DNA from 4 places in the Pseudodesulfovibrio sp. S3 genome. Region 4 is predicted to be linked to each of the others. Evidence: predicted binding sites of a transcription regulator. Region 4 holds the regulator's gene; each other region holds the start of a gene.
The links. The regulator sigma-54, encoded in region 4, starts transcription at its own class of promoters, with help from an activator protein. The targets are predictions, from matches to a motif close to CTGGCACGGNNNNTGCTT.
Positions count from the first base shown of each region.

Region 1 (7,154 bases), on a different contig from region 4:
GTGACCGGCGGACTGGGACACGCCTTTGTACCCTTCACAGGAGAAGGCAAAAACGTTGCAGTCGCCGAACTTGGCCTTCATCTTCTTGGCAACGGCGTGGATGTCGTCGCCTATGAGGCCCACGGGGCAGGTCGCGAATATGGCGATGCCCTTGGGATGGAAGAGGTCGTAGGCTTCCTGGATGGCTGCCGCCAGCTTCTTTTCTCCGCCGAAGATGATATCCTGATCCTGCATGTCGGTGGAGAAACAGTACGGCATATAGTTCTCGCCATCCGGACCCGGATCGGTCTGGTTGCGACGGGTAAGCCAGGAGTAGAATCCGCAGCCGATGGGGCCGTGGGTGATGTTCACCAGATCGCGGGTGGGGCCGAGAATAACGCCCTTGCAGCCTGCATAGGTGCAGCCGCGCATGGTGATGATGCCGGGGATGGTGCGCACGTTCGCCACTATCTCTGACGGCGTCTCATTCTCCTGAGCTTCATTGATCATTATCTGCTTGGCGCGCTTTCTTGCCACCTTGGGCGGATACTTCTTGAGAAGTTCGTCCTTGATTTCGGTGGGTGTGAACTGCACCAGCTTTTTGGTCTTTGCCATCTCGAATTCTCCTAACTATGCTAAACGATGGACTTTGCGCCCTTTTCACCGGTGCGTACGCGGACCGCATCACCCATGGGCAGTACAAAGATCTTGCCGTCTCCGGGCTTGCCGGTCTGATTGACCTTGGTGATGGCCTCCACCACGTCGCCAACCATGTCGTCCGGGACCACTACCGTTACCATGCGCTTTGGATAGAGCTTGCCTTTCTCGCCCAGGACGGCGGCGGCTTCTTCGTAGCCGCCCTCGGCGCCCTCAAGGACGTTGGCGTTGACGAACCCCTTGCCCCGGCCCTGTGCCTCGTGAGCGAAGAAGGCGTCTATGCCGGCTTCGGTCAGGGCGGACTTGGTACGATTCATCATGTTCATGCGCACAACTGCGATGACTTCCTTCATTACGCGGCCTCCTCGGAAGCGGCGGCGGTGTCGCACACGCCGGAACTGATGGTGTAGACGTCTTCCACTTCGGTGACGAAGATCTTGCCGTCGCCGAATGCGCCCTTCACGCCGGAGCGGGCCGCATCCATGATGGTGGAGATGACGAATTCCTTGTCCTCCGCCTTGACCACGCTCATGAGCATGGTCTTGGGGATTTCGTCATAGGTGACTTCGCCGATCTTGATGCCGCGCTGCTTGCCGCGACCGGCAACGGAATATTTTGTGACAGCCGGAAAGCCGTTATCCATCAGGGTGGCCAGGACATGATCCGCTTTCTCGGGCCGCACAATTGCTCGTACCATAATCATCATTTTGACTCTCTCCTATCTTACTGTTATTTAAGTACTTTGATTAATAAAGTGCTGTTTAGGCATCCATGATGCCGTAGTCGAGCAGCAACTGTTCAAGCTGTTCAATCTCAAGGGGAGTCGGAATAGTGAACATGGTGTTTTCATCAATGGCCTTGGCCAGACCGCGGTACTCGTTGGCCTGCGTCACACTGCCGTCCCATTCGATAACGGTTTTGCGGTTGATCTCGGCACGCTGGACATCGTTGTCGCGGGGCACGAAGTAGATCATCTGGGTGCCGAGCTTGGATGCCAGTTCGGTGATCAGGTCGGCCTCGCGGTCGGTGTTGCGGGAGTTGCAGATCAGACCGCCGAGACGGACGCCGCCGGATTCCGCATACTTCATGATGCCTTTGCAGATGTTGTTGGCCGCATACATGGCCATCATTTCGCCGGAACAGACGATGTAGATTTCTTCGGCCTTGCCGTCACGAATGGGCATGGCGAATCCGCCGCAGACAACGTCGCCGAGGACATCGTAAAAGGCGTAATCCAGCCCTTCGGATTCTTCGTAGGCGCCAAGGGATTCCAACATGTTGATGGAAGTGATGATACCGCGGCCTGCACAGCCGACACCGGGTTCCGGGCCGCCGGATTCGACACACCATGTGCCGCCGAAGCCGGGCTTGCGGATATCCTCGAGTTCCACGTCCTCGCCTTCTTCGCGAAGGGTATCGAGCACCGATTTCTGGGCCAGACCGCCGAGCAGCAGACGGGTGGAGTCCGCTTTGGGGTCACAGCCGACGACCATGATCTTCCGTCCCATTTCCGCCAGGCCGGCAACAGTGTTCTGCGTGGTGGTTGACTTTCCGATTCCGCCCTTTCCGTAAATTGCTACTTTCCTCATGATTTTCCTCCATGGGTTTGCTTGCGTAGATGCAACCCCCTAAGGCAAAGGATGTGCCAAAGCCGCTTGAGTCGGCTAACACACTATTTTAACAAGCAATTTATAAAAAATGATCGAAAAACAAACGCCTACGAAAAGTGTAGGAAACCACAGTGATTATCGACAGAAGTGTAGGAATCTACAAAAACGTAGGTAATTTCAGCCCTTTTTCGTCAATAAATTTTTACAATAATATTAACAATTTAGACAGAGCAACCACTTTGGCACCCTTCATGCTCAAGAGAGAGTCAGTTCATGCCAACAATACAGGAGGAGACAGTGCCATGTTGATCGACACCACACTCAGAGAAGGGGCGCAGCTTTTCGGGGCGTACTTCTCCATGGAGACCAGAGAGAAGATCGTCATCGGGCTTCTCGATGCCGGAGTGGAGGAAATCGAACTGGGCTGGGTCGGACAGGAAGATCTTGAAGAATTGATAGGTAGAGTGCGACCCAGTTGCGGCGCCACGGCACTGTCCGTCTGGTGTCCATGCCGCGAAGCGGACATCCGCACCGCATCCAGACTCGACATCGACCGGGTCAACATCGGCGTCCCGATTTCGGACCAACATATCGAACACCGCCTTGGAACCGACCGCGAGGGGCTGCTTGAACGCCTGGCCCGTACCGTTTTCGCCGCCGGGCTCCTTGGCATGGAGTATGTCTCTGTCGGCCTTGAAGACCTTTCCAGGGCCGACACGGACTTCGCTCTCAGGGCGGCCAGGCTGGCGCAGGACGCAGGAGCGTCCCGCGTCCGCCTGTCCGACTCCTTGGGCGTACTCACCCCATTACGGATGGCCGCCCTGGTCAACACATTCGCCAAAAATCTATCCATGGACCTGGCCGTGCATTGCCACGACGACTTCGGCATGGCCACGGGCAACGCCGTCACCGCCCTGGCCTGCGGCGCGCAGTATGCTGACGCCAGCCTGCTCGGCATCGGAGAACGTTCCGGCATCGCGGCCACCGAGGAATTGGCCGCCCACCTGACGCTCAAGGAGAAAAGCCATGCGTACACGATTGAAGGCCTTCGGGAACTCTGCCATTTCGTATCTCAAGCTGCCGGGATACCGATTCCCCGCACCAAGTCCATTGCGGGCGAGGACATTTTCGCTTGCGAATCCGGCCTCCACGCCCACGCCCTCAGCAAATTTCCCGAACTCTTCGAGCCTTACGCCCCGGAGACCGTCGGCGCCGACAGGAAGGTCGCGGTCGGCGGAAAGAGTGGACGCGCCGCCATTAAACATGCCCTTGCGGACCAGGGCCGCGATCTCCCGGAACACTGCATCACGGCCCTTGTCGCCCAGGTAAGGAAACTCGCCTGGAAGCTGGAACGCCCCCTGACCGACCCCGAATTGTCGCAACTCATCAAAAACTAGGAGGTCACATGCTCAAGAAAGCCTTTTACCTATGCCTGTGGCTCGGCGTCATGTCCGGCACGGCCCACGCGCAAGGCCTGCAAACGGATGTCATCGCCACCTTCGGACACTCCGGAATGGGATACGGTCAGGCGGGACTGCTCTCACTGACATTACTGATCGTCGGCTACATGACCATGCTCCTCCTGGAGCAAAGGGACTTGACCGAACGCCCTTGTCCCGTTCCGCAAGGGAGACGCGCCCCGGTTCCCTGCACCTGTCACACACAACGCGCCGTTCAAGACGCATAGGGAGACTTTTCATGCAGATCATATCCACCCAGTACGGCGACCTGATCCCGCAACACACGGACGACGACCTCAGAAAACGCGAGATACTGCCCATGGAATACCATCCTTCGGGCAGCATTAAATCCGTGCCGCTGGAAAGACAGACCACCATTGTGACCCAGGCCGGGGAACTGCCCGCCGAGTTGATATCCTTCCATGAAAACGGCGTCATCAACCGCATCTTTCCCCTCAACGGCAAACTGTCCGGCTACTGGAGTCAGGAGGACGAGGCCGGACTGGCAGAGCCGATCACCCTTATCTCCCCCATCGGCGTGCTCACGGCCAAATTCCTGAGCGTGAGTTTTTACGAGAACCAAAGCATCCGCAGTGTCACCCTCTGGCCGGGCGAAACCCTGTCCGTGCCCACTCCGGTCGGCGTCATTGAAACGCGCATCGGCATCAGCTTCACCAGGGACGGAAAAGTCCGGTCCCTGGAACCGGCAAAACCCACCCTGGTCAAGACCCTGGCCGGGGAAATGGCCGCTTTCGACCCGGACGTCGTGGGCGTCAACGGGGACGCCAATTCCCTGGCGTTCGACGAGTCCGGCGAGGTATGTCAGGTGATCACGACCCTGACCAAACTGAAAGTGATCACCCCGGACGGCCATACCCAAGGCTTCACCCCGGAGTATCGCGACAGCCTTTGCGGCGACACGGACAAGGAAGTGGTCCCCATGAAAGTGCGTTTCAACGAAAGAGAGGTCACCGTGCAGATCACCCCGGACGCAGGGGCATTGCACCTGCCTCGGGCCGGGCACGTCTTTCTTGCCGAGCCATACCTGCCACAACTGACCCACCCCTTCGGCACGCTGCGTTGCTCGATCTAGGATCACTGAAAAAAAAGCTGGAGGCGTGTCCGCTGCGCAGACATGTGGAGGCGCATCAGGAAAGAGACTAAGCCAGTCCCTGTTCCATCATGTACCGGAAGATGGTTTCCATGAATTTCCCGGAGACAACATCCGGCAAAGCGAAGTGCGGCATATCCACGCTTGCCATGGAGCCTGTATAGGCCAGCCAGATTTCCGAGGATATCTTGTTCAGGGCGGGCGTAATCAACTCGCCCCACAATCCGCCGTCCCCGCTCTGATCGAGGCCAAAGGCCCGGCACTGGAGCGGACGCTGCTCGAAAAGCAGGCAGTTGCCGTCGTCAAGCAACGGACAAACCGTTCCGACTTCCGACAGACAGTATTCCCCTTCCCGGCCCTGGCCGACATCCTTGTTCGCCTGACGCTCGGCCTGAGCAGTGGCCACGGCCCGTTCGATGACCTTGAGGCGCTCTTCACCGGACAGCTTCTGATTGATGCGGTTTGAAATATACACGGCCTCGGCCAGAGTCAGCCTGACTGGCGTGGTGCAGCACTGGGCGTGGTCCAGACCGCAGGCCAGCCCGTCCACGGCCTGGCCGCTCTCCTCCACACGCTGGACGAGTTCGATGTAGTCATTGAAGAACGGCGACAGGTCGACCAGCCGCTTGAACTCCAAAGAGGGTTCACGCACGGTCAACTGGCCCGACTGCTTGCCGTACTTTCGGACGGTGCGCCACTGTACGAAATTGGCGGGTTTGCTCTTGAGCTTCTTGAGCGCCCTGCCAGCCAGCTTGTGCCCCAACCCCCGCCTGAGCAGATAGGCGTTGAGCACGGTACCGGTCCGCCCGATACCGTGACGACAGTGAATGAGCACCTTCTTGCCGAGATAAATGGCCTCGTCCAACCACGCAAGGGTCTTTTCCAGTTCGATGAGACCAGGGGCCTCCTCGTCTTCCAGGGGGAGGTAATGGACTTCGAATCCAGCGTCCTTTTCGATGTCGTGCAGGTCGCAAAACTCGCCGCACAAATTGAGGATGGCGTCCACGCCCTGCGCCCGAATGGCATTGAGCTGTGGGTGACTCATGGGAGCATGTCCAACGCCGAGCTGGTCCGTGACCCAGATCACCTTATAGGCCAGCTCCTTCTCCGAATCACTCATTGCGCTTCTCCGCATCGACCAGGAATTTCTCCACTTCGGCTGCCACTTGTTCCTCGTTTTCCATACGCATGTCCATAAGCCGGGTCACGGCCATGAGATAGCCCAGCCGGACCAGCAGCCGGTGCGTCTCGTTCTCTCCCAGCCGAACGGACTTGGCGTCGATCATGTCGCCGCGCGTGGAGGTCTCGAATCCATACCGGTCCAGCACACCACGGATGAACTCCAACCGGAGCAGCCGCTGATCAAACCCGGCTCCGCCCCCCTTGAACCGGAAATTGACATAGTTTGCATCCGAGTCAGGGCTGCAGATGGCATCGACCACGGAGAAGTGATAGCCAAACCGGACCATCAGGTGGAGGTAGTCTTCCGAGACCAGACCGTAGCTCGCCAGCAGCTTGGAATCGAAGCTGAAAATACCGCCCGAGATCCTGTCGAACTCCTCCCAATCCATGGCCGTCAACCGCGCAGGCCATGCGACCCGTTCATCGGAAAGCCCGAACCAGAGTGCCCACATGGGCCGACATTTTATATCCTGGGGCGAGACGGTCTTGCCCTCGCCTGCATTTTCGAAAAATCCGCCGCCCAGATCAAGGACATACATGACCAGAGGAAGATTGGTCGCCAGGCGCTTGGCCGCGTGCATCCCGCGTCCCTTCTTGTCCATGAGCGTGAACATCTCGTTCACGGCCTTCTCGTGGCAGAAGCGGACCACATCATGCAGGCTCTTGCAGCCCATGGGCGTGAAATCTTCGGACTGAGGGTCGGTCAAAGAGAGTTTCACCGTCAGGGGCGAGACCTTGGAGTACTGCTCCACCACCCGCTCGGATACCAGCTGTCCTTCCCGGGCGCGGGTCATGATCTCTTCCACGCACCCGTCGTAGATGGCTCCGTTCGTGCCGTCCACGGTGACCAATTGGCCGGGTTCAAGATTCATATCAAGATCGCCCACCACCACGGGCACACCCGACTCGCGGGCAACGGAGGCGAAATGGCTCGCCCGACTGCCCGTCCCTGCGATGACGCCGTTGATCCTGTTGACGAACGTCAGCAACGCCGGTTTCAAGGTCGGGGTGACCACCACGGCCCCCTCTGGAATCTGGGCAAGGGCCTCGCCCGTGGCTGCGAAATAGACTGGACCGCACCCGGCGCCTGTGGACGCCCGCTCCAATCCCTGCGCAATCGGCATGACAAAAAACGGCACTGGAGCATGGTCCTCT
Region 1 covers NZ_QTZO01000002.1:235,350-242,503, forward strand. The annotation lists gene nifD (nitrogenase molybdenum-iron protein alpha chain) at 1-594, opposite strand, end outside; gene DWB63_RS02835 (P-II family nitrogen regulator) at 615-989, opposite strand; gene DWB63_RS02840 (P-II family nitrogen regulator) at 989-1,342, opposite strand; gene nifH (nitrogenase iron protein) at 1,398-2,225, opposite strand; gene DWB63_RS02850 (pyruvate carboxyltransferase) at 2,549-3,643, shown strand; gene DWB63_RS02855 (hypothetical protein) at 3,652-3,933, shown strand; gene DWB63_RS02860 (hypothetical protein) at 3,945-4,799, shown strand; gene DWB63_RS02865 (dual specificity protein phosphatase family protein) at 4,867-5,937, opposite strand; gene DWB63_RS02870 (PEP/pyruvate-binding domain-containing protein) at 5,930-7,154, opposite strand, start outside.
Region 1: the regulator sigma-54 is predicted to act here: its motif matches at 2,268-2,285, upstream of nifH (nitrogenase iron protein).

Region 2 (7,154 bases), on a different contig from region 4:
GTGCTGGAAACATACCCTGACAAGGTGACTGAATCGCCGGAAGACAACACCTTGACGTTCTGTTCTGCGGGTAAGATCTCGTGGATCATCCGCTTCAGGTGGGTAACGTCAGGAATGACCGCCACATCGAAGACATCGGACACCTGCCCGTCGGTCCACAGGGTCAAGGTGGTGGAGCCGAGTGCGGTGCCGGTAAGATAAATCTGTCGGGGAGAAAGAACCACGATGGAAACCACGGTTTCGGACCCGACCGAGACGCGGCTTATTCTTGACTCGGTGTTGATGACCGTGGACTTGCCCACCACCAGTCGAATCTCCTCCTGGGCTTCGGTCTCATACACCGCAGCCTGAACAGTAACGGCAGCCAGAAGGACCACCAGCACTATCAGGGCGGCGTAAACGGTTGTTATGGAGCGTATATTCTGCATGGTCGATCTCCTAGAACTTCACCGAGAAGCTGTTGCCGCCGGTAATGACCTCGACCTTTGACGCCCTGTTGGGACGAACCTTGGCCTTGGGCCGCAGGGCTGCCAAGGTCTTGGGAACGGAGGAACCTGTGGTCAGTATGTTTTCCTTGTCCTGCTCGTTGCGCAACGCGAAATGAAGGGTTCCCCGGGTGGCGGCCAGGGCCAGACGCTCAGATTCCTCAGGGGTCAGTTCCAGCGTATAGACATCGACAGAGGCGGCCTCTCCATCCTCGTCGGGCGGAGCAAGCTGGGTACCGGTCGCAATAACCTTGATCTGTTCAAGAACGAGCTTGGTAACCGGTTCTTCATTCGACCCCTTGGTCATGGAGACAATGACGTCCACCCGGTCGCCGGGACGAACAAACCCGGAAAGTCCCATAACGGCGTTGCCCTTGACGGCCATGGCCCGCTTGCCGGGCTCGATGAGCGCGGAAACTCCGCCGCCGATAACGGATTCGTCGGCCAACTTGTTGGCGGTGACGGCCTCGTTGGCACTCACGTCCTGGTTGAGCACACGTCCAGCCAGCTTCTCCGGGTCGGAAAAGGCACCGGAGGGACGGGAATCGGTGGTAAACTTGCGGACCTCGATCATTTCCTCGGTCAGCTTGACACCGCGCTTCAGGTCCGACTTGGCCACCATCACAGGCACCGTGCTTTCGACAGCGGCCACCGGAGCGGCCTGCTTCATATTGCTGACCCACATGAAAATGAGGACTCCCGCGACCATGGCAAGAATCAGCGACAGGCTGATCTGCACCAATGCTCTGGTTGACTTGCTCATGACATCTCTCCTTTAATACCCGCTGTGGATGGAACCGGTCTGCCAGGCATACATACCCATGGCGAGAGCGGTTCCAACGGCGATGGCCACACCGTAGCAGAGCCGGGGTATGACCTTTTCAGTGGTTACAGGGTCGAAGTCGAACTTGCGGGTTGCCATGAAGACATAAAAAGTGCCTGCAATATTGTGCAAAACGGCCTTCAGCACCTGGCGATTGAATGCCAGGACGCCGAGGGCATAGATTCCGCCAGCCATGGACGTGAACAGGAAGGCGGTGAAGGTCGCTTCCAGGCCGAGCCAGGCACCCACACCCGCCATGAGCTTGACATCGCCCGCGCCCATCACGCCCATGAAATAGGGAATGGCCATGGCGATGAACCCCAGAGCGAACCCGCTTGCCGCGAACTTCAAGCCCTCAAGGCCGCCGAACACGGTGTGCGTGGCGAACCCGGCCAGAATGAGCGGGAAGGTGAGCCAGTTGTAAATACGCTGGCACCTTATGTCCGTGATGGTAGCAGTGATGAGTGCCACTGCGAGCACGATGGTGACGAGAATATCCATGGTTCCCCCGATCTGCCAATGCCAACCTGTCTTGCTGTCTTCGCTTTCCCTCGAAGACAAAACCGGGGCTGACGGGACCGTCCCGCAAGCCCCGGTTCGGCTGCTCTGGCTGCTTCCGTTAAACGGTTAGCTCTGTTTCGATCTACGGCGTGACCATGGCGCCAGACATCTTGTCCTTGACGTAGGTAAAGGTCGCGACAACCTGATCGCCCAGGGCGGTGGTAGCAGTCGCAATACCGGCGGCGATCAGGGCGGCAATCAAACCGTATTCAATCGCGGTTGCGCCTTCTTCATCCCGGATAAGGTTCATAAGCTTCGTCATTGTCATTCTCCTTAGTTTGTTTCAAAGAATTTCAAATTTGTTTTGTTGCATCTCAGCATCAGCCACGCTCACCATATAGCAACCGGTGTGCCACAACGAGAAACCACTCGACACCACCATGAGCAACTCGCTTAAATAACATGATAAAATTTTATTCCTGAGGATTCAGGCGCAAGAACCCACCATTTTCAGCAAAGGGGAAATCTAATATTTATGGACTAAAAACAAACCTCAAAGGTCAAGAATTGATGAAAAAACTGTTTATATTCAGTATATTGCATTGATCTATTAAAAATAGATACGGCTGTTTCAGAAGCACCCGCCCACGCTAAACACGAACAAAGGCTGCGTATTGTCCGCCACGGCAATGTACCGGGCTGACAACAGCCCATAAAAGATGGATAAGGAGAGATTCTGCCCGGAGCGGCAGAGGGTCCTGGAGGAGAGAGGAAATCTAATTCTTAAATAATACCGGATTGATGCCGTGCTTCTTGAGCTTGTTCCACAGATTCTTGGCAGACACGCCCAGCGCGCTCGCTGCCTCGGTCTGGGTGCCGCCGCAGGCCCGGAGCGAGCTTTCTATGAGCATCTTTTCGTACTGGTTGAGGGCCTGCTTGAGGGGCAACCCCTCGCCCGTGGGCAGGGTCATTCCTGCATCGGCCGCAGGGCGGGTGTTGGAAAAGGCCTGATCCACCTCGGCGGGCGTGATCCGTGTGGAGGTGCAGAAGATGGCGGCACGCTCCACGGCATTGGCGAACTGGCGCACATTGCCCGGCCAGTCGTAGTTGTAGAAGATCTCCATGGCCTCGGAAGACACGGCGACGATGTCGGTCCCGAGCCTGCGGTTGGCCCGATCCAGGAAGAATTCCGCCAGTTGCGGCAGGTCGGACTTGCGGTCCCTGAGCGGCGGCAGGATAAGGGTGGCCACATTCAATCTATAGTATAGATCGCTGCGGAACTTGCCTTGCTGCACGTGCTGCTCCAACTCCTGGTTGGTGGCCGCAATGATGCGCACGTCATACTTGATGGGCTTGGCACCGCCCACACGCCCGGCCTGTTTCTGCTCCACGGCCCGAAGCAAACGGGGTTGCAGATGGAGCGGCATGTCGCCGATTTCGTCGAGCATGAGCGAGCCGCCCTCGGCCAGCTCGAACTTGCCCTGCTTCATGCTGGTGGCCCCGGTAAAGGCCCCCTTCTCATGGCCGAAAAGCTCGGACTCGATGAGGCTTTCGGGAATGGCCGCGCAGTTGATCTTGACGAACGGAGCCTTGGCGCGGGAACTCAGGGAATGGATCGTATCCGCCACCAGCTCCTTGCCGGTTCCTGTCTCGCCCATGATCAGGACATCGGCATTGAGTCCGGCGATCCGGGCAATGCGCTCCTTGACCTCCATCATGGGCGCGGATTGGCCGATGATGTTGTTCAACGGACTGGTCCCGCCACGGCGCTTCAGTTCGGACAACTCCACCTGGAGCCGACGCTTTTCCAGGGCACGGCGCACCACCACTTCCATTTCCCGCAGGGAGAAAGGCTTTTCGAAATAGTCGTAGGCCCCCTGCTGCATGGCCGTGACCCCGGAATCCTTGGATGCATAGCCGGTCATGACGATGACGTCGACGCCCGGAGCAACCTTGGTCAAATGCTTGAGGGCTTCCAGCCCGGACATGCCGGGCAACTGGATGTCATGGAGGATGAGATCGAAATTGCTCGCCCCGGCCTTTTTCAAGCCATCTTCGGCGGTCGACGCGGTGTCCACTTCATAGCCCTTGTCGGCCAACACTTCGACCAGCATCCCCTGGAAGGCTCGATCGTCATCGACTACAAGTATTCTTTCCGGCACAATCCTTCTCCTACGATGTATTTTTCCCGCGCAGCATAATCCTACACGAATCAGAGACCCTTATCCACAAAAAATAGACTGCCGCATCATTCACCGTCTACCAAACCGGCACTCCTGGTTGGTGTTTCAAAATATTATTTCAATTATTTTATTGAGATACAACCACTGCACACCCTGTTCAAGAAACTTTGGCACGTACAATGCTCATATAGGATTACCCCGGAATCCAGCCGGGGAAAAACGGAACGCAAGGAGAACGGGAATGAGAAAGAGAGACGACAGACGACAAGGGCTCGCAGCCGTCGAATTTGCCTTGTTGCTTCCCGTCCTGGCCCTCATGATCATGCTTTTGGTTGAAGGGGCCAATGCCATGCACACTTACTCCGCCCTGGTAGAAGCCAGTCGGGAGGGAGCGCGACATGTGCTCATGCAAGGGGACGCAGCAGATGTTGAGGCGTTGGTTGACGCTCTTGTTGCCGACCTCAATGCCCAGGACCTGTCCACCAAGGTGGTCACGGACCCGGTCGCCAATACAATCACAGTAGAGGTTTCTTATGATTACCGACCGTTCGGAAGCGATAATGGTGCAACAATCCTCGGAGGCGAAGATGAATCATTCCAGATTGTCGCACAGACCACCATGCCGATGCCATAAATCCCGCAAGGGAACCGCAAGCATACTGATTGTAGTGCTCCTCCCAGTACTCCTGGGGTTTGTGGGCATCGCCATTGATATGGGCAACATATACATGACCCACACCAAGCTGCAGGCCTCGGTGGATGCCGGGGCATTGGCCGGAAGCCTTGAGCTGCCTTACGACCCCGACCTCTCCAAGGGTATCGTGAAAAAGGCGGTCGAGGACATGGTCGCCGCCAACATGGAATCCGCCGTGGTCATATCCGTGGTGGCCGGAACAGAAATCCGCAGTGTGAAAGTCATGGCCCAGGCCGAGGTCAAGATGCTGCTCATGGAAGTCCTCGGCATTGCCGACAGTGTCGTCGAAGCCCATGCTTCAGCCGGATTCAACAAGCTTGAGGTGGTCTTTGTCGTGGACAACTCCGGCTCCATGAAGGGCACGCCCATCGACATGGTCAAACAGGCATCCATCGAACTGACCGAACTGCTCATCCCGGACGGCGCCACCCCCGACACCAAGGTCGGCATGGTCGCCTTCAGGGGCAAGGTCCGCATCGGCGAAGGCGTGGAAGGCTTTGAACCCGGTTGCCACAATGCGGACGGCAGTCTCAACACAGGCATCCATGAAGATTTCATGGACGACTACTGGGCACTGTCCGATTATTATAGAAGATACATCACCCTGGACACCTGCTCCGACCTGCCCGAGGCCCTGCCGCTGAGCCAGGACAAGGATCTGATCATTTCCTCCATCAACACCCAGACCGCTACGGGAGCATCGTCCGGCACGGTCATCCCCGAAGGCATCAAGTGGGGCCGTCACATCCTGACCAGTGAAGCCCCCTACACCCAGGGCGGCGACAAGGAAGACTTCCGCAAGATCATGATCGTGCTGACAGACGGCGACACCGAGGACGGCGAGTGCGGCGGCCCCTACCGCGCCTATTATCGACCCAACAACTACTGGACCAATGCATACTTCGGCATGGGCGTGGATACTGCCCACTGCGAGGACGGCGGCGTGCTCAACACGGACATGCTGTCAGAAGCGCAGGCAGCCAAGGACGCGGGCATCGAAATCTTCACCATCCGTTTCGGCACCTCGGACAACACGGACATCGCCCTCATGAAACAGATCGCATCAAGCAAGGCCGGCACTGACGACCACTATTTCAATGCCCCGTCCGTGTATGACATCCCCGACATCTTCAAGCAGATCGGCAAGCAGCTCGGCTGGCGACTGCTCTAGGGAGGTTTCCATTATGCTCAAGAACCAAAAGAACTCCCGACGCGCCGGGGTTGCGGCTGTGGAAATGGCCCTGATCCTGCCCATCATGTTCGTGCTGGTCATGGCCATCATAGAAGGCGGCAATGCCTATTACTCCTGGCTGACCGTACAGAAGGCCGCGCAGATCGGAGCCAGGTTCGCCGCGACCGGCAGGGGTGATGAGGAAGGCACACGTTTGAGCCAGATCATCGCCACCACTGAAGCCGGAGTGGCCGCCCTGAAAAACGGCACCATCGACATCTCCGTGCGCTCCTGGCCCGACCTGACGGCCACGGGAGACGGCATCGACAACGATCCCGGCGCACCCTGCCAACTGGCAGAGGTAGCCGTGCTTTACAACTACGAGCCTTTTACACCGCTGGTCAGTCCGCTGCTCCCTGATACCATCCCGCTGCGCGGTTATGACCGAAAGGTCAACGAACCATGGAAGCCCTGCGATTAACCACCCCCCCTCCCCTCCACGAAAAGCCCCCCCCGGGGCTTTCTCTTTTTCGAGGCACGGGTCGCACATCAAGCATGAATAATCATTGATCTATGTCCCAACCTGCGATATTCTTTACAAGATGCATAAAAGATGCATTTCCTAAAAAAAGACAATGAGCAGGACAGGGAGCTTTGGCCCGTGAGCGATTATCCGACAATACTCGGCGTGTATTCCCTCCAACTCGACGCTGAGTTGGGAACCGGTGGAACTGCGTCCAAGCATGAGAACGTCACCTATTGGTATGCCCGACAGTTGTCCGGTACGGAGTTCGAAATCCAACCGCTCAACGCACACCACGTTCCTTCCGGGGTCCGCAGCGTCCTCAATGAAATGGATTTTCTCAAGCAATACACACCCGAACCGACCTTTTATAGAATCCACACGGTACCCGCCCTTGAGACGCTCAAGCGGAAAATCCAAATGGGCCAGGAAGCCTTTGCCGAAGGCAAACTGGACGAGGCCGAACGCCAGTTCATCAAGGCGCTGATGATCGACGACAAGAACGTCGACGCAAACTACGGACTGGGAGAAATCTACTCCGAAAAAAAAGAATTCGACAAACTGAAAAAAGTCTTGGACACCCTGCTCGGCCTGGACGAGGCCTTTACCTATGAGTTCCGTCAGAAGTTCAACGAATTCGGCATATCCCTGCGCAAAAACGGCCACTATGACGAATCCATACGGTATTATGAAAAATCCCTGGAGATCGTGGACACGGACGAAAACGTCTATTTCAACCTGGCACGGGTCTTCTTTGAAAAGGGACAATACGGC
Region 2 covers NZ_QTZO01000005.1:141,879-149,032, reverse strand. The annotation lists gene DWB63_RS07650 (type II and III secretion system protein family protein) at 1-428, opposite strand, end outside; gene cpaB (Flp pilus assembly protein CpaB) at 439-1,248, opposite strand; gene DWB63_RS07640 (A24 family peptidase) at 1,261-1,809, opposite strand; gene DWB63_RS07635 (Flp family type IVb pilin) at 1,952-2,131, opposite strand; gene DWB63_RS07630 (sigma-54 dependent transcriptional regulator) at 2,586-3,971, opposite strand; gene DWB63_RS07625 (TadE/TadG family type IV pilus assembly protein) at 4,234-4,626, shown strand; gene DWB63_RS07620 (VWA domain-containing protein) at 4,580-5,857, shown strand; gene DWB63_RS07615 (TadE family protein) at 5,871-6,338, shown strand; gene DWB63_RS07610 (tetratricopeptide repeat protein) at 6,519-7,154, shown strand, end outside.
Region 2: the regulator sigma-54 is predicted to act here: its motif matches at 4,160-4,177, upstream of DWB63_RS07625 (TadE/TadG family type IV pilus assembly protein).

Region 3 (7,154 bases), on a different contig from region 4:
GCTCCGGGTCCAGCCAGGAAAGAGACGGCGGCTGCGATATCCTCGGACTGCCCGAGGGATTTTAACGGAATTTGTGCCAACATGGCCTCGACTACCTTTTCCGGCAGTGCGGCAGTCATGTCGGTCTCGATAAAACCGGGTGCCACGGCATTGACCGTGATCCCGCGCCCGGCCAGTTCACGGGCTGCGGACTTGGTCAGGCCTATAAGCCCTGCCTTGGCCGCGCAATAATTGGTCTGACCGGCATTGCCCATCTGGCCCACAATGGACGTGATGTTGATGACCCGGCCCTGACGCTGCTTGCCCATGATCTTGGACGCTTCCTTGAGAAAAGCAAAACAGCCGGTAAGGTTGATATGGATGACCTTGTCCCAATCCTCGTCCTTCATGCGCATCATCAGCCCGTCGCGGGTGATGCCGGCATTGTTGACGAGCACATCGAGGGACACCTTTCCTTTGATCTCGTCATTGAAGAAGGCAGCAACAGCGTCACGGTCACCCGAGTCGAGCTTGAAAGCCCTTGCCTTACCACCGGCTGCTTCAATATCCGCAACCACTTCTTCCGCAGATTCCGGACGACTCACATAGGTCAGATACACCTCGAAGCCATCGGCGGCCAGTCTTTGGGCAACAGTACGTCCGATGCCTCGGGAACCACCCGTTACCAACGCGACTTTGGAAAGATCGCTCATCTAATAACCTCGTGCTAGTGTCTTTGGTCTGGACCCAATATACCAAATGGTCCCGAACTGCAAATTGATGCTCAAATTGTCACCTGAATGTGTATCCCCATTTAACAGCAAAAAGCAAACAAACGGCTGTTTGAAAACCTAGAACTGCACGAGAGCGGCTCCCCAGGTGAAACCGCCGCCAAAAGTGGGAATAAGTACCAGATCGCCCGGCTTGATAAAGCCGGTCTGCACGGCTTCGGCCAGGGCCACGGGCACAGCGGCCGCAGAGGTATTGCCGTATTTGTGGACGTTGACGAACACCCGCTCTTCGGGGATGTTGAACCTGCGTCCCACGGCGTCGATGATGCGATAATTGGCCTGATGCGGAAGGAGCACGTCCACGTCGGACTTCTGCAGCCCGTTGCGCTCAAGAACGGCCTCGCACATATCGGTCATGTTCCGCACGGCGTGCTTGAAGACCTCGCGGCCCTGAAATTCGACGAAAAATTCGGGTCCGACCGCTTCTCCCAGTTTGTAGGAATAGGCCGAGCCGCCGCCATTGACGGTGAGCAGATCCCCCAGGGACCCGTCGGCGGCCAACATGACGTCCAGTACGCGCGGAGTATCGGCGGCTTCGCCCGCAGTCATGACCACGGCGCCGGAGGCATCGCCGAACAGGACGCAGGTGGCCCTGTCCTCCCAGTTGGTCCGGCGGGAGACGATCTCACTGGCAACCACCAAGACCTTGCTGTCAGGCTCCAGGCAGAGGTAGCCGCGGCCGGTCTGCAAAGCATAGAGGAAGCCGGAACAGGCTGCCTGTACGTCGAGACACATCTGCCCCTTGATGCCGAACTTCTCCTGCAACCGGCAGGCAGAGGACGGAATCATGGAATCCGGCGTAAAGGTGGCGCAAATGATGTGGGTCAACTCGGCAGGGTCCATGCCCGCCTCGGCCAAGGCCTGCTTGGAGGACTCAAGTGCCATATCCGACGTGGCCTGATCCTCGGCGGCAATATGCCGCTCCTTGATGCCGGTGCGGGTCGTTATCCACTCGTCGGTGGTATCGACGATTTTTTCGAGATCAGCGTTGGTCAGCACCTTTTCAGGAGCATACATGCCAAAGCCGCGAAGGGTGAAGTTCATCATGGAAAGAGTGTGTATGCCAATGGGCAGATGCGGTCAAGTTGGGAAAAGTTTTTCACGAACCGCTTTTTCGGACGTGCTTACGCCGCGTCCCGATCGGGCTTTCCGGCCAAACCCTTGTGGGCGGCCAGACCTTCGGCCAGATGTTCGTGAGCATTGTTGCGAACACTGGTCGCGGCCATGCGAATGCAATTGACGATGGCCAGTTCATTGGACTTGCCATGGGCCACGATGACGATGTCATGCAAGCCCAGCAGGGGCGCTCCGCCGTATTCGGCGTAGTCCACGATCTTCTTGAATCGCTTGAAGGCGCCAAGTGAAAGCAGCGTGCCCAGCTTGGAAAGCCAACTGGACTTCAGCTCGTCCCTGAGGATGTGGCTCAAGGAACGCGCCAAACCCTCGGAAAGTTTCAGGGCCACGTTACCCACGAACCCGTCACAGACCACGACATCCACCTCTCCGGTGAAGATATCGCGCCCCTCGACGTTGCCGATGAACCGCATCTGAGACTTCTTGAACAGGTCAAAGGCCTCACGTACCGCAGCGTTGCCTTTGCCCTCTTCCTCGCCGATGGACAAGATGCCCACGGAAGGATCCTTTATGCCAAGGACATACCGGGCGAACACGTCGGCCATGAGACCAAACTGCAAGAGATGCTGGGGCTTGGAGTCCACGTTGGCACCCACGTCGATGAGCACCATCGGGTTCTTCTCCGTGGGCAGAATGCCGGCCAGGGCCGGACGCTGCACACCGGGAATACGACCCAGGATGAACATACCGCAAGCCACGGTAGCTCCGGAGTTGCCTGCCGAAACCACGCCATGGGCATCGCCCTGTTTGACCAGGCGGCAAGCCACCTGGATGGACGAATCCTTCTTGCGCCGAAGTGCGTCTGCGGGCTTGTCGTCCATCTCGACGACCTGGGAGGCATGGACAATGGAAATGTCCAGCCCCTGGGTGTCGAGACCGTCAAGCACGCCATTGATAGCGGACTCATCGCCGACAAGCGTGACAGCAATGCCTTCACGCGCGGCCAGAACCGCAGCAGGCACGACTATGCGGGGGCCGAAATCGCCCCCCATGGCATCCACGGCAATGCGTGGAACCAGGACGGATTCAGCGCTAGGCATCGTCGCCGCTGACTACCTGACGACCCTTGTAGGATCCACAGACGGCGCAGACGCGATGGGGAAGATTCGGCTCACCGCACTCGCAGTAAACAACGTTTGGAGCGACGATACCGTCGTGGGAGCGGCGCATGCCCTTACGGGACCGGGAAGTTCTTTTTTTAGGGACAGCCATGATGTATACCTCTTAATATGATTTATTCTCGTCGACCTGCCCTGGGTCATGAAGACGTCCGGGCAAGGGGCGTTACTTTATCTTCAAGTTGCGGAAAACCGCAAGCCTTTCGTCGCCCTCTTCCTGCTTGCATTCGCATTTGCCGGAATTGAGATCCACTCCGCATCCCGGGCAAATACCCTTGCAGTCTTCGGAGCACAAAGGCTTGAAGGGCAGAGCCAGGGCGAATTCCTCCCAGAGGATCGCGCCCATGTCCAGTTGCAACTGGCCGTTTTCCAAACGAACGCGAGGTTCGCCGTCATACTCGCCATCAGGAAGCATCTCAAAGGCATCGAACTCGACATCGATATCCAGCTCGAACGTTCCGGTGCAGCGGTCGCAAGCCATGTTCACGGAGCCGTTGAGCTTGCCGCGAACGAGAGCGCCGTTGTCCGACTGGGGCATGACGGTGTACTCGGCCACCAGGTCCCTGCCCGGACGAATGCCCAGCTTGAACTCACGCCACCCTTCACGCCAGAAGGCCTGATCGTCAAAAGTAAAGCTTCTGCCCTCGGCGGCAATATCGCTGATCGGTAACCAAAGTTCAAACATAGTATTCTCCGCCTTGAGTGCCGACCATATGGCCGGGCAACCGGTGCTTCCTATATGGTAACAAATTATCCTGTCAAGAAAAAAAACCCTTGCCATTTGCTGGAAGGCTCGGTAAGGATTCTCTCCCGCTGCCTGGAGAAGCTACCAACCTTCAGCGGCAAGTTACGATTATAAACAAACTATTTCATCAGCATACATTAGGAGGTCGCAATGTCCCAGGTTTGCGATATTTGCGGAAAGGGTCCCCAGAGCGGCAACAATGTCAGCCACTCCCACATCAAGACCAAGCGTCGTTTCATGCCTAACCTGCAGAAGGTCCGCCACCAGCTTGAGTCCGGCCAGGTCGTCACTATCAAGGCTTGCACGCGCTGCATCCGCAGCGGCGCCATAATCAAGCCCGTGGTTTCCAAGAAGCCCGAAGCCTAAGCTGATACATTTTGCTTTTTTAGCATTGCTGCCGCCGATTGTTTCGGCGGCAGCTTTTTTGCGCCCTGTGTACCCTGCGCGGACACAGCATAGCGACAAATCAACCCCGCCGCCAGGAGGAAATCAACCCTCAGCGTCGTGAACCTCCTGCTGACAACCCGAACCTTCCACCATCCCCGTCAGCCTCCCCTCTTTGCTCGATAAAAATGTGATGCCGGCTGCAACCTCATGTGCAGAAGAGTGCCCGGCCAGAGTGCACATATTTGCATGGTTGCACATCCCCCTCTTTCCCTTAAGTTTACAACAGCCTGTATCTATTGATTATTTAAATTGGCACGCTCTATGCTACGAGTATGCAAACACGAGAGGAGAGAGCATGAATTTTCTTACCGCATTCAGTAATTGGTGTCCCGGAGCAGGGTTCTGGCAGGCTGGCGGCCATCCGGGCTGGTCGAGTTGGATGCCCTTTCATTTCGGCGGCATCTTTCAGCTCCTCATCATCGGATTGATCATATACTTCACGGTTCGCCTGCTCCGCAAACCCGCCACAGATACAGGGACAGGCACGCCTGAGGAAATCCTCAAACGCCGCTTTGCCGCCGGTGAAATCGATGAGCAGACCTATCGGGCCATGAAAGACGAGATCCACAAACGGTAGTGGACATATACACCTCCCCTTGAAAAAGCCCCCGTCGGAATGTCCGGCGGGAGCTTTGACAAAGACGGGAGCTGCGGGAAAACACAGCGTCCTCATCATTTCTAATCGGTCATCAGTTCCGGCTTGACGTATTCGGTGATGTCGCTGCCGAAATGCACATATATGTCCGACTCGCCCTGCACCGGAATCCAGTATCCGTCGAGAAACCGGCCCGACCGATTGTCCATGGCGGTCTTCCTGACCGCTGATCCGGTCTTGAGCGCCTTGTTGGCCTGGCATCCCGGACACACCTTGTCCCTCGGGTAGAGGGAATGGCACTGGATCCCGGCAGCAATGCCCAAGCCATCGGCACAGGCATTCACGGCCAACACCTCGCGGCTGGCGTGAATGAGCATCACGGGCGCAGGGTAAAGACCCCACATCTTTCCAAAGGCTTCCAAAACGGATTCACTAACTTGTTGCATGGCTATACCTCCATGGGCGGTTACAGGGTTTCGCCGGAGATACCGGCTCTCATATTAAATGAACATTCAATTAACATTGTTTGCAAAAAAAAACCGCAACTAGAGTCTGATGGCATCCCAGGCAAGCTGGAAAGCGGTCTCAATGGTGGCTTCTTCAATAGCTACGGAATGGCAGCTACCCGGATTGGCCAGGGTAAGGATCGGATAGTAGAAGAACAAGATGTGCATATGAAAATGGACATCCTTGAGAATCTTCTCGTCCACGCCCCGGCGGACCAAGCTGATGAGCGGTGCGAAAAAGGCCTGCAGGTCTTCAAGCCTGAGGTGCTTGACGTAGGGGGACTTTGCAAACTGCTCGGTGTAGAGGAAATCCCCCCGGTTCCGGGACACGTACTCAAAGGTCCTGCGCCAGATGTCGTACAGGGCCGCCCGCACCGGCAGACCTGTGTCCACCCCCCTGAAGACGCCGTCCGACATGCGGGACATGAGTGCCATATAGGTCGAGATGATCAGGTCGTCCTTGTTCTCGAAATAGGTGTACAGGGTAGCTGGCGAGACCTGGGCGGCTCCGGCGATCTTGGACACGGACGCTGCCACGAAACCCGTCTTGTTGACCACCGACACCGTGGCACGCAAAAGTGCTTCCCGCTTGCTGTCGTCTTTGATGCGCATAAGCTCTATGATAAATGATCATTCAGTTAAAGCAACTCTTTTTTTACGTGCAAGGCCGCCGGAAGAGTGGCATCCCTACCAGCCGAAACCCAAACAAAAAGGGCGACTCCTGCGAAGCCGCCCTTTCAGAAAATGATGTGCCGATGACTACAGCGCCACGGCCCGACGTATCCGCGCAAGGGTCTGTTCCTTGCCGAGCACCATCATGGTCTCGAACAGGCCGGGAGACTGGGTCTTGCCCATGATGGCCACGCGAATGGGCTGGGCAACGGCCTTGAACTTGATGTCCTTGTCCTCAAGGAACTGACGGTGCACCTCTTCCAGCGTCTCTTCACTGAACGTTTCAAGCGCCTCGATGCGGGCCGCGATCTCTTCGAGGAGCGGCCTGGTCTCCTCGGTCAGGAATTTCTTCACCGCAGCCTCGTCATAGGCCAGGAAAGAAGCGTCCGTGATGAACGGACGGGACTGTTCCAGCATGTCGAGGATGGACTTGGCGCGGGGCTGCAGGAGCGGTGCGATCCTGGCGAAATCGGCCCTGGAAACATTGGCCGCTTCTTCCTCGCCCACTTCCCGGGCCAGGAAATCGCAAAGCATCCCTGCCAGCCGGTCAGGGTCGCCCTTCTGCATGTACTGACCGTTGACCCACTCGAACTTGGTCAGGTCGAAGACCGACGGGGAATTGCCCAGGTTGTCCGTGGAAAAAAGTTTCACCATCTCGTCCATGGTGAACAATTCCTGGTCGCCGTGGGACCAGCCCAGCCGGGCCAGATAATTGGTCACGGCCTCCGGCAGGTAGCCCATCTTCTCGTATTCCATGACCGACAGCGCGCCGTGGCGTTTGGAAAGCTTCTTCTTGTCCGGGCCGAGGATCATGGGCACATGGCCGAACTCGGGCACGTCCCACCCCATGGCGCGGTAGATGAGGATCTGGCGCGGGGTGTTGTTGACGTGGTCGTCGCCGCGCAGGACATGGTTGACGCCCATGTCGTGGTCGTCCACCACCACGGCCAGGTTGTAGGTGGGCGAACCGTCCGTGCGCCGGAGGATCATGTCGTCCATCTCCGTGTTCTCCACGCTGATGAAGCCCTTGACCATATCCTTGTATCCGGTGGCGCCCTCCTGAGGGGCCTTGAGCCTGACCACGCCCGAGGTCAGCCCCTTGTCGCGGCAGGTGCCGTCGTACTTGGGCTTGCGGCCTTCCTTCATGGCCTTCTCGCGCATGGCGTC
Region 3 covers NZ_QTZO01000007.1:19,493-26,646, reverse strand. The annotation lists gene fabG (3-oxoacyl-[acyl-carrier-protein] reductase) at 1-692, opposite strand, end outside; gene DWB63_RS09615 (beta-ketoacyl-ACP synthase III) at 831-1,817, opposite strand; gene plsX (phosphate acyltransferase PlsX) at 1,895-2,944, opposite strand; gene rpmF (50S ribosomal protein L32) at 2,937-3,116, opposite strand; gene DWB63_RS09600 (DUF177 domain-containing protein) at 3,189-3,707, opposite strand; gene rpmB (50S ribosomal protein L28) at 3,918-4,133, shown strand; gene DWB63_RS09590 (SHOCT domain-containing protein) at 4,510-4,791, shown strand; gene DWB63_RS09585 (hypothetical protein) at 4,893-5,255, opposite strand; gene DWB63_RS09580 (TetR/AcrR family transcriptional regulator) at 5,355-5,927, opposite strand; gene gltX (glutamate--tRNA ligase) at 6,075-7,154, opposite strand, start outside.
Region 3: the regulator sigma-54 is predicted to act here: its motif matches at 4,464-4,481, upstream of DWB63_RS09590 (SHOCT domain-containing protein).

Region 4 (7,154 bases):
AATGAGCATGAATCAGAACCTCACCTGAATTGGGTCGTTTGGAACGCATCTGAAGTCGAGCTCAACACCCTTCCGACTCAGATGCCTCAGACAACTCTCGTCTTCATCCGATAAAGCGACACTCGGAGAGACCTGTCTTTTCCCCGGTTTGTAATGCACATTTCCGATATTCAGCACAGCGAAACCGAAGCCGGAATCAAATGCCCTACGGGCATCCACGCAACTGGAAAACAGGACCAGAGCTTCCGTCCCGTCATCGGCATTCAGAGATGATAATGCCTGGGCAACATTTTCCACTATAACGAAGGAACTGTTGACGGTCTGCGGGATCGCCAGGGACATTATCTCCTGCTGCAACACATCATGCGCGAGTTCGTCATTGGCGACGATGAGCGTCCTGGCACCGGTATACGGCAGCCATGCTTCAATTATCTGACCGTGAATCAAGCGGTTGTCAATTCGGACAAGAATCACGGTGTCACCTTACTTTGCTGCTTTTTTGCGCAGCATGGCACCCGCGACCTTGATACCCTGCTGGCCAGCTTCCTTGGCCTTTTCGGCCAACGCGTGAAGTTTCATGGATCGTGATTGCAGCGTGGATACGAGCATGGGCAGGTTGACCCCGGTGATGACCTCCATGTTTTCGGATTTCATCAGGGAAAGGCTCATGGTGGTAGGAGACCCTCCAAAAAGGTCTGTCAGTGCAACTACGCCCTTGCCGTTCTCCACGGACTGAATGGCATTTCTGACTGCCTCCATGGTTTCATCGACGCTTTTGTCAACGTCGATCCCCACGGCCAGACAGTTTTCCTGTTTGCCCATGACCATTTCAGCCGCCCCCAGCAATGCTTCGCCAAAGGCACCGTGTGTCACCAGAACCACGCCAACCATAGTAGTATCAGACTTTGCAGTCATATTTATCCAAGTTCCATGTGTCTATGTTCAATTGACGCTGTATACCCTTTTTTCTTGAGGGTTGCCAGCACCGACTCGGCCACTGAAACCGACCGGTGGCGTCCTCCTGTGCAACCAAGGGCGATGGTGATCCTGTACCGCCCTTCGTCCGCATAGAGCGGCAAAAGATAGGTCATGAATTCAAGGAAACGCTTTTCGAATTCGCTGCCGACATCACTGCGCAGGACATACTCGGCAATGACCTTGTCTTTGCCGGACAATGGCCTGAGTTCCTTTACAAAATATGGATTGGGCAGGAATCGTAAATCAAAAACCAGATCGGCCTCGGAAGGAACTCCATACTTGAAACCAAAGGTGATGATATGCACCCGCATACCGCGTCCAGCTTCTTCGATGGACGACCACTTGGTCTGTATGACGCGGCGAAGGTCGTGGATGGAATAATCCGTAGTGTCAAGGACCAGAGCCGCTCCAGAACGCACTGGAGCCAGGAGTTCCTTCTCCTGTTCCAAGGCCTGTTCCAGGCCAAGATTCCGGCTCTCCAGAGGATGGGGGCGGCGCGTGGTGGCGTAACGCCTGACGAGTTCACCCATTTTGGCCTCCAGGAACAACACCTGAGGTGCAATTCCCAGATTGGCAAAATCATGTAAGGCCTGCTCCCATCCATCGACAAACTCAAATTGCCGTAAATCCATGCCCAAGGCCAGCCCTCTGTATTTGCTATCGAATTTGAGAATCAGATCAGCAATCTTGGGTGACATCTCTGATGGCAACCCGTCAATACAGAAAAAACCAAGGTCTTCGAATACCTTGAGGGCAGTACTTTTTCCGGAACCGGAAAGTCCCGTAATAATGACAACAGGGAATGGATTTGTCGGGGTCAATGGAAGCCACCTGCCCCTTTAAACGCCCTTGAGAAGCCCCCACAGGGCTTCAAGGTTGTCAGCAGCCTGAAATGCCTTGCGGAACTCCTCGTCCTTGAGAAGACGGGATATCTGTGCAAGTACTCTCAAGTGCATACCAGCCACCTGCTCCGGTGCCAGTACTAAAAAGATAAATGTACATGGATTATGGTCAAGAGCCTCAAATTCAACACCTTTTTGACTTCTCCCAACGACCACGACAACTTTATCAAGGTCATCCAACTTGCCATGGGGAATGGCAATTCCGTCACCAATACCCGTAGTACCGAGTTTTTCACGTTCAAGAAGGACACGGACCGCCTGGTCCGTGTCCATCTCTGGATATTTATCGCCCAGCGGGACGATGAGTTCCTTCAGTACGTCCGATTTGGTCACGGACACAAGGTCTGGAAGGATAAGCTCCTTCGCCAAATATTCACCGAGCTTCATAGTTAGTTTCCAGGGTCGATCAGGCCGTAATCGCCGTTCTTTCTTTTATAAATCACATTGACGCCTTCCGTCTCCGCATTGCGAAAAACAAGGAAGTCGTTTTCACGGGCATCAAGTTGCATTGCCGCTTCATCCACGGACATGGGCTTAGGCTCATACGAATCCGTCCCGACAATTGTTGGGGGGGCGTTGGAAGCCATGTCTTCATAGGACAGGTAGTTCATCTGCACCATTTTATTCGGTTGAGCCTGCCGGGGCCGATTCTTCATCTTTTCCCGCATCCTGCGCAATTGGGCTTCAAGCTTGTCCAGAACCATGTCTATGGTAGAGTACATATCTTCGGAATCTTCGTAGGCGGATATATGTATGCGATCCGAATTGAGGATCACATCCGCCTTGTGGCGAAACTTGTCGACCAACAGATTCACCTGAAGATCGGCTTCAGCATCGGAAACGTATTTGGACACCTTTTCAAACCGCTTTTCAGCGTAGCCCTTGAGATGATCGGACGGCTCAAAGTTCTTGAAAGTGAAGCTGATGTTCATACGCTGCCTCCTGGTTGTGAGTGCGACAAGCAGAATCAGAAATACTGCTTGCGTTTTGAAGACGAAGCAATCCCCATTGCCGAACGGTATTTGGCAACCGTGCGCCTGGCGATATTGACATCAAGCTTTTCTTGAAGAATTTCGCCAATCCGTTCATCGCTGAGCGGTTTCTTCGTGTCTTCACCTGAGATCATTTGCTTGATGAGGGCCTTGACGCTTTCCGAACCCACCTGCGAACCATCGTTCAAATCCAGAGCAGAATTGAAAAAGAATTTCAACTCGAAAATGCCGTGCGGAGTTGAAACGTATTTACTTGTGGTTATACGGCTCACTGTGGATTCGTGCATCTCGATATCCTCGGCTACCTCCTTGAGAATCAAGGGCTTGAGCTTAGTCACACCCTCTTCGAAAAAACCTCGTTGAAAGCGGACAATGCTCTCTACTACTTTATACAATGTTCGCTGCCGCTGGTACAGGCTTTTCATAAGCCAGGCGGCAGAGCGCATCTTTTCCTGAAAGTACTCTTTTTCCTTGTCAGCCGCACCCTTCATGGAATCCATGTAGAAGGTGTTCATCTGCAGCCGGGGCATTCCGTCTTCATTGAGAATGATGACGAAATCCTCGCCATACTTGTACACAAAGACATCCGGGCTGACATAGTGCGGTTCCGTGCTGGAAAAATTGGCTCCGGGCATGGGATCCAAGGTCTGAAGCAAATCAAGATACGCCTTGAGTTCATCCATGGATATCTTGAATTTGCGAGTCAAAGGCTTATATCGATTCTTCTCCAGATCCTCCAGATGGTCGCGAACCAAGGACACGAGAATCGGATCGTCGTATCCAAGAACCTCCATCTGCACGAGCAGACATTCCTGGGGAGTTCTGGCCGCCACTCCAACAGGATCAAGATGCTGGACACGAAGAATAACGGATTCAACTTCTTCTTCAGTGGCCTGAACCATGGAAGTCAATTCTTCCATGGTGGCCTGAAGGTATCCGTTGGAATCAATGTTGCCGAGAATGACATCACCAATGGCGATTTCATGCTCCGTAAAAGTGGAAAGCCTCATCTGCCAGCTGATGTGTCCTTCAAGTGACGGCTTGGAGGCAAGCCGAGCTTCAAAGGACATCCCCTCCTCAAGCATTTCGGCATCACGGGACGCGGCCTGCTTGGAGGTGCTGGAAAACTCGCCGAGATAATTTTCCCAGTCCGCTGTGCGAACCAGTTCTTCCTGAACTTGAGACTCGGTCAGCACTTCGGGAGTTTCAGGAACCAGGGCTTCGTTCTCGGCTTCATCAAGAAAAGGATTCTCCAAAAGCTCTTGCTGCACAGTCTCAAGCAGTTCAAGACGGGAAAGTTGCAGCAGCTTAATGGCCTGCTGCAACTGGGGCGTCATGACCAGTTGCTGAGAAAGCTTGAGTTGTTGTCTGAGTTCCAATCCCATAATCTTGAGGCTGCTCTTTTTTTTAACGTGGAAAGAATATACTTTTTTCCAGACAGTCCCGCATTAATATGATTTCATTGTGCCACAGCTGAATCGAGGACGCAATACAATTGTTATAACATCCCGTTACTATTAATAATCCAACAACAAAATTTGAGCATGAAAAAAGTGTACCAACCTTTGGGTACTGTGTAAATCGCCAAAGCGTGAAAGTTATGGAAAAGGGGAATTTACAGGCTGAAATCTTCGCCCAGATATATCTGTCGGGCACGACTTGATTGAACGATCTCCTCAGGAGATCCTTCCAAAATGACAGTCCCTTCGTAAACCAGATAGGCTCTGTCGCAAATGTTCAATGTTTCCCTGACATTATGATCTGAAATCAGGATACCGATCCCCATGCTCTTGAGCACGGAAATGATTTCTTGAATATCAATGACCGCGATAGGATCGATGCCGGCAAATGGTTCGTCCAGCAAAATGAACTGAGGGGACAGGATCAACGCCCGGGCGATCTCCAGCCTGCGCCGTTCGCCGCCGGACAAGAACATGGCCGCCTGGTCCGCCAACCTGGAAATGGTGAACATCTCCATCAGCTCATCGGCTCGCGCTTGCTGCTCTCTCGACGTCATCGAGGTCTGTTCGAGAATGATTTCCAGATTCTGCCGAACAGTCAGTTTCTTGAATATGGAACTCTCCTGCGGGAGGTAGCTCACGCCCAATCGAGCACGCTCATGCAGCGGCTTGTCCGTCAGGGTTTGGCCCCCCAGCGAGACATGCCCGGTGTTGGGTTCGACGATACCCACAAGCATATAGAAAGTAGTCGTCTTGCCTGCACCATTGGGGCCGAGAAGCCCGACAACTTCCTTGGGGTTGAGCTCAAGATTGATGCCACGCACGACCTCTTTGTGGCCGTAACGCTTGGAAAGATTTGCCGCCCGGAGTCCGTCGGCCATTTACTTCACCTTCAGGTTGTCAGGGGTCATGAATATCGCCTTGACGCGTTTCTCGCTGCCGCCGATGACCTCAGATCGGTTGTCCTTGATGTGAAAATTGATCACTTCTCCGGTCAGGCTGTTGGGCCCGTCCACCAAGAGAGGGCTTTGCTCCATCTTGAGGGTCTGCGTAACCACGAAATACGTCAGCTTTCCGCAAGACCCTTCGGTGGTGCCTTTTTTGGCCCGGACATTGCCCTGGGCGATAACGCGATCCACACTGTCAGCGGAAAATTTCTTATTCTCCTTGGAGGACAGGTAGGCAGAAATGTTGTCTGCCCACAGGGTCAACTCTCCATGCACCGCCACCACATTCCCCACAAAGGCAACGACTTTTCCGGACTCGTCATAGGTCATACGGTCAGAAGTTATCTTCACCGGTATGCGGCTGGGGTCGATCCCGACCTTGATGGGATCGGCGGGCGGCGTCGCTGCAACAGGGGCCTTGACCTCGCCTTCACCGCTGTCGGCGACAACGACTTTCGCTTCAGGAACCGCTGCGGATTCAACATTTGCTTCCGGTTCGGGCGTATTCGCCACGGCATCAGGAACAATTTTCAGGAACCGGGCATTGGCATAGCCGACAGCCTTGGTCAGATCTTGTTGGGTTTCATTGAGATTGAACACGGCAACCCAGCCGTCTTTGAGAAAATCCGCTTTGACGCGCTGCCCCTTGGCCAAGGTCAGAACGTGTTCGCCATCCTTGTTGGGCTGCGAACGCACGTTGAGATTCTGGGTGGCCTCTCGAATCTCGCCCCAATCCTGCGCCAAGCCAACTGCTGGAACCAGCAATAAGGTCAAAACGAGCAGACACACTGTTCTAGGAAAGTTCATCACAACGCCTTATTCCTTGTCATTTATAGAGGACTCCGCTCCAACCCTTCAGGGGCCAGCAAGGCCTCCACTCCGCCCGCAGCCACAAGCTGTCGTGTGATCAGGTCGATCTCCAAAGCCGTTGCCGTGATGGTCATGTCGGGACGACGAACGGTCACCCCTCCCTTGAGATACACCTTATCAATTGCACCGACATAATCAAGCTGTTGCGCGTCCAGGGCCAAATCACCGAATCGACCGCTCACCCCGTCCGACAGGGTAAGGTTGTCGTTGGCCTGATCGACTTCTCCCCGGTCCGCACGGACATAGACCTCCTGACGATCATCGCCGAAATAGGCCGTCAACTGCGGGTAGTCAACGCCGATAAGCCCTTTCTCCTGATTGTACTTGGCTGTTTTGGCAAGCAGTTTCCATGTCATGCTGCCCTGTTTCCCCTGCACGAGTTCAATATCCTCGGCAGACACGTCAGCTTCATCAAACAGCCTTTGACGCGATTTCGTCAATTCCTTTGAGGTTGATTCAGGGTCGACGATGGGATCGGAAAAGAAAATCGCTTTGATCCCTATGCCGAGCATGAGTCCAAAGACAAAAATCAAAACCAGTGTCAGAGCCGGGCGCCCTTTCATCTAGTCCACCCATTGCTTCAAGGCTTGTTTCTTGAGTCCGCGGGCCTCCAAGATAAAGACAATGGCCTCACGGACAGCACCATGCCCTCCACTTCGAGAGGAAACCCAGTCGGACACTTCCAGAACCTCGGGCACTGCATTGGGTACGCACATGGCAAGACCCGCGCGTTTCAATACGTCGAGATCAATCCAGTCGTCACCCATGAAGGCAGCCTCCGACGGATCGACGCCTACCTTGGAGCAGATATCCTCAAACAGAGGCCCCTTGTGGTGCTGGCCCGAATGATAATGAGTGATGCCCAGTTCCCTGACCCGGGTTTCCACCGGCTTCTGATCAAGCCCGGTGATCACCCCGATTTCAAGGCCCACAGCCTGGGCCATTTTGATGCCGAGGCCGTCCTGGACATGAAAACGCTTCATGGCGATACCGTTGTCGTCATAA
Region 4 covers NZ_QTZO01000003.1:55,604-62,757, reverse strand. The annotation lists gene DWB63_RS03960 (PTS sugar transporter subunit IIB) at 13-474, opposite strand; gene DWB63_RS03955 (PTS sugar transporter subunit IIA) at 484-915, opposite strand; gene rapZ (RNase adapter RapZ) at 918-1,799, opposite strand; gene DWB63_RS03945 (PTS sugar transporter subunit IIA) at 1,818-2,267, opposite strand; gene raiA (ribosome-associated translation inhibitor RaiA) at 2,270-2,812, opposite strand; gene rpoN (RNA polymerase factor sigma-54) at 2,848-4,257, opposite strand; gene lptB (LPS export ABC transporter ATP-binding protein) at 4,488-5,213, opposite strand; gene DWB63_RS03925 (LptA/OstA family protein) at 5,214-6,023, opposite strand; gene lptC (LPS export ABC transporter periplasmic protein LptC) at 6,110-6,712, opposite strand; gene DWB63_RS03915 (HAD-IIIA family hydrolase) at 6,713-7,154, opposite strand, start outside.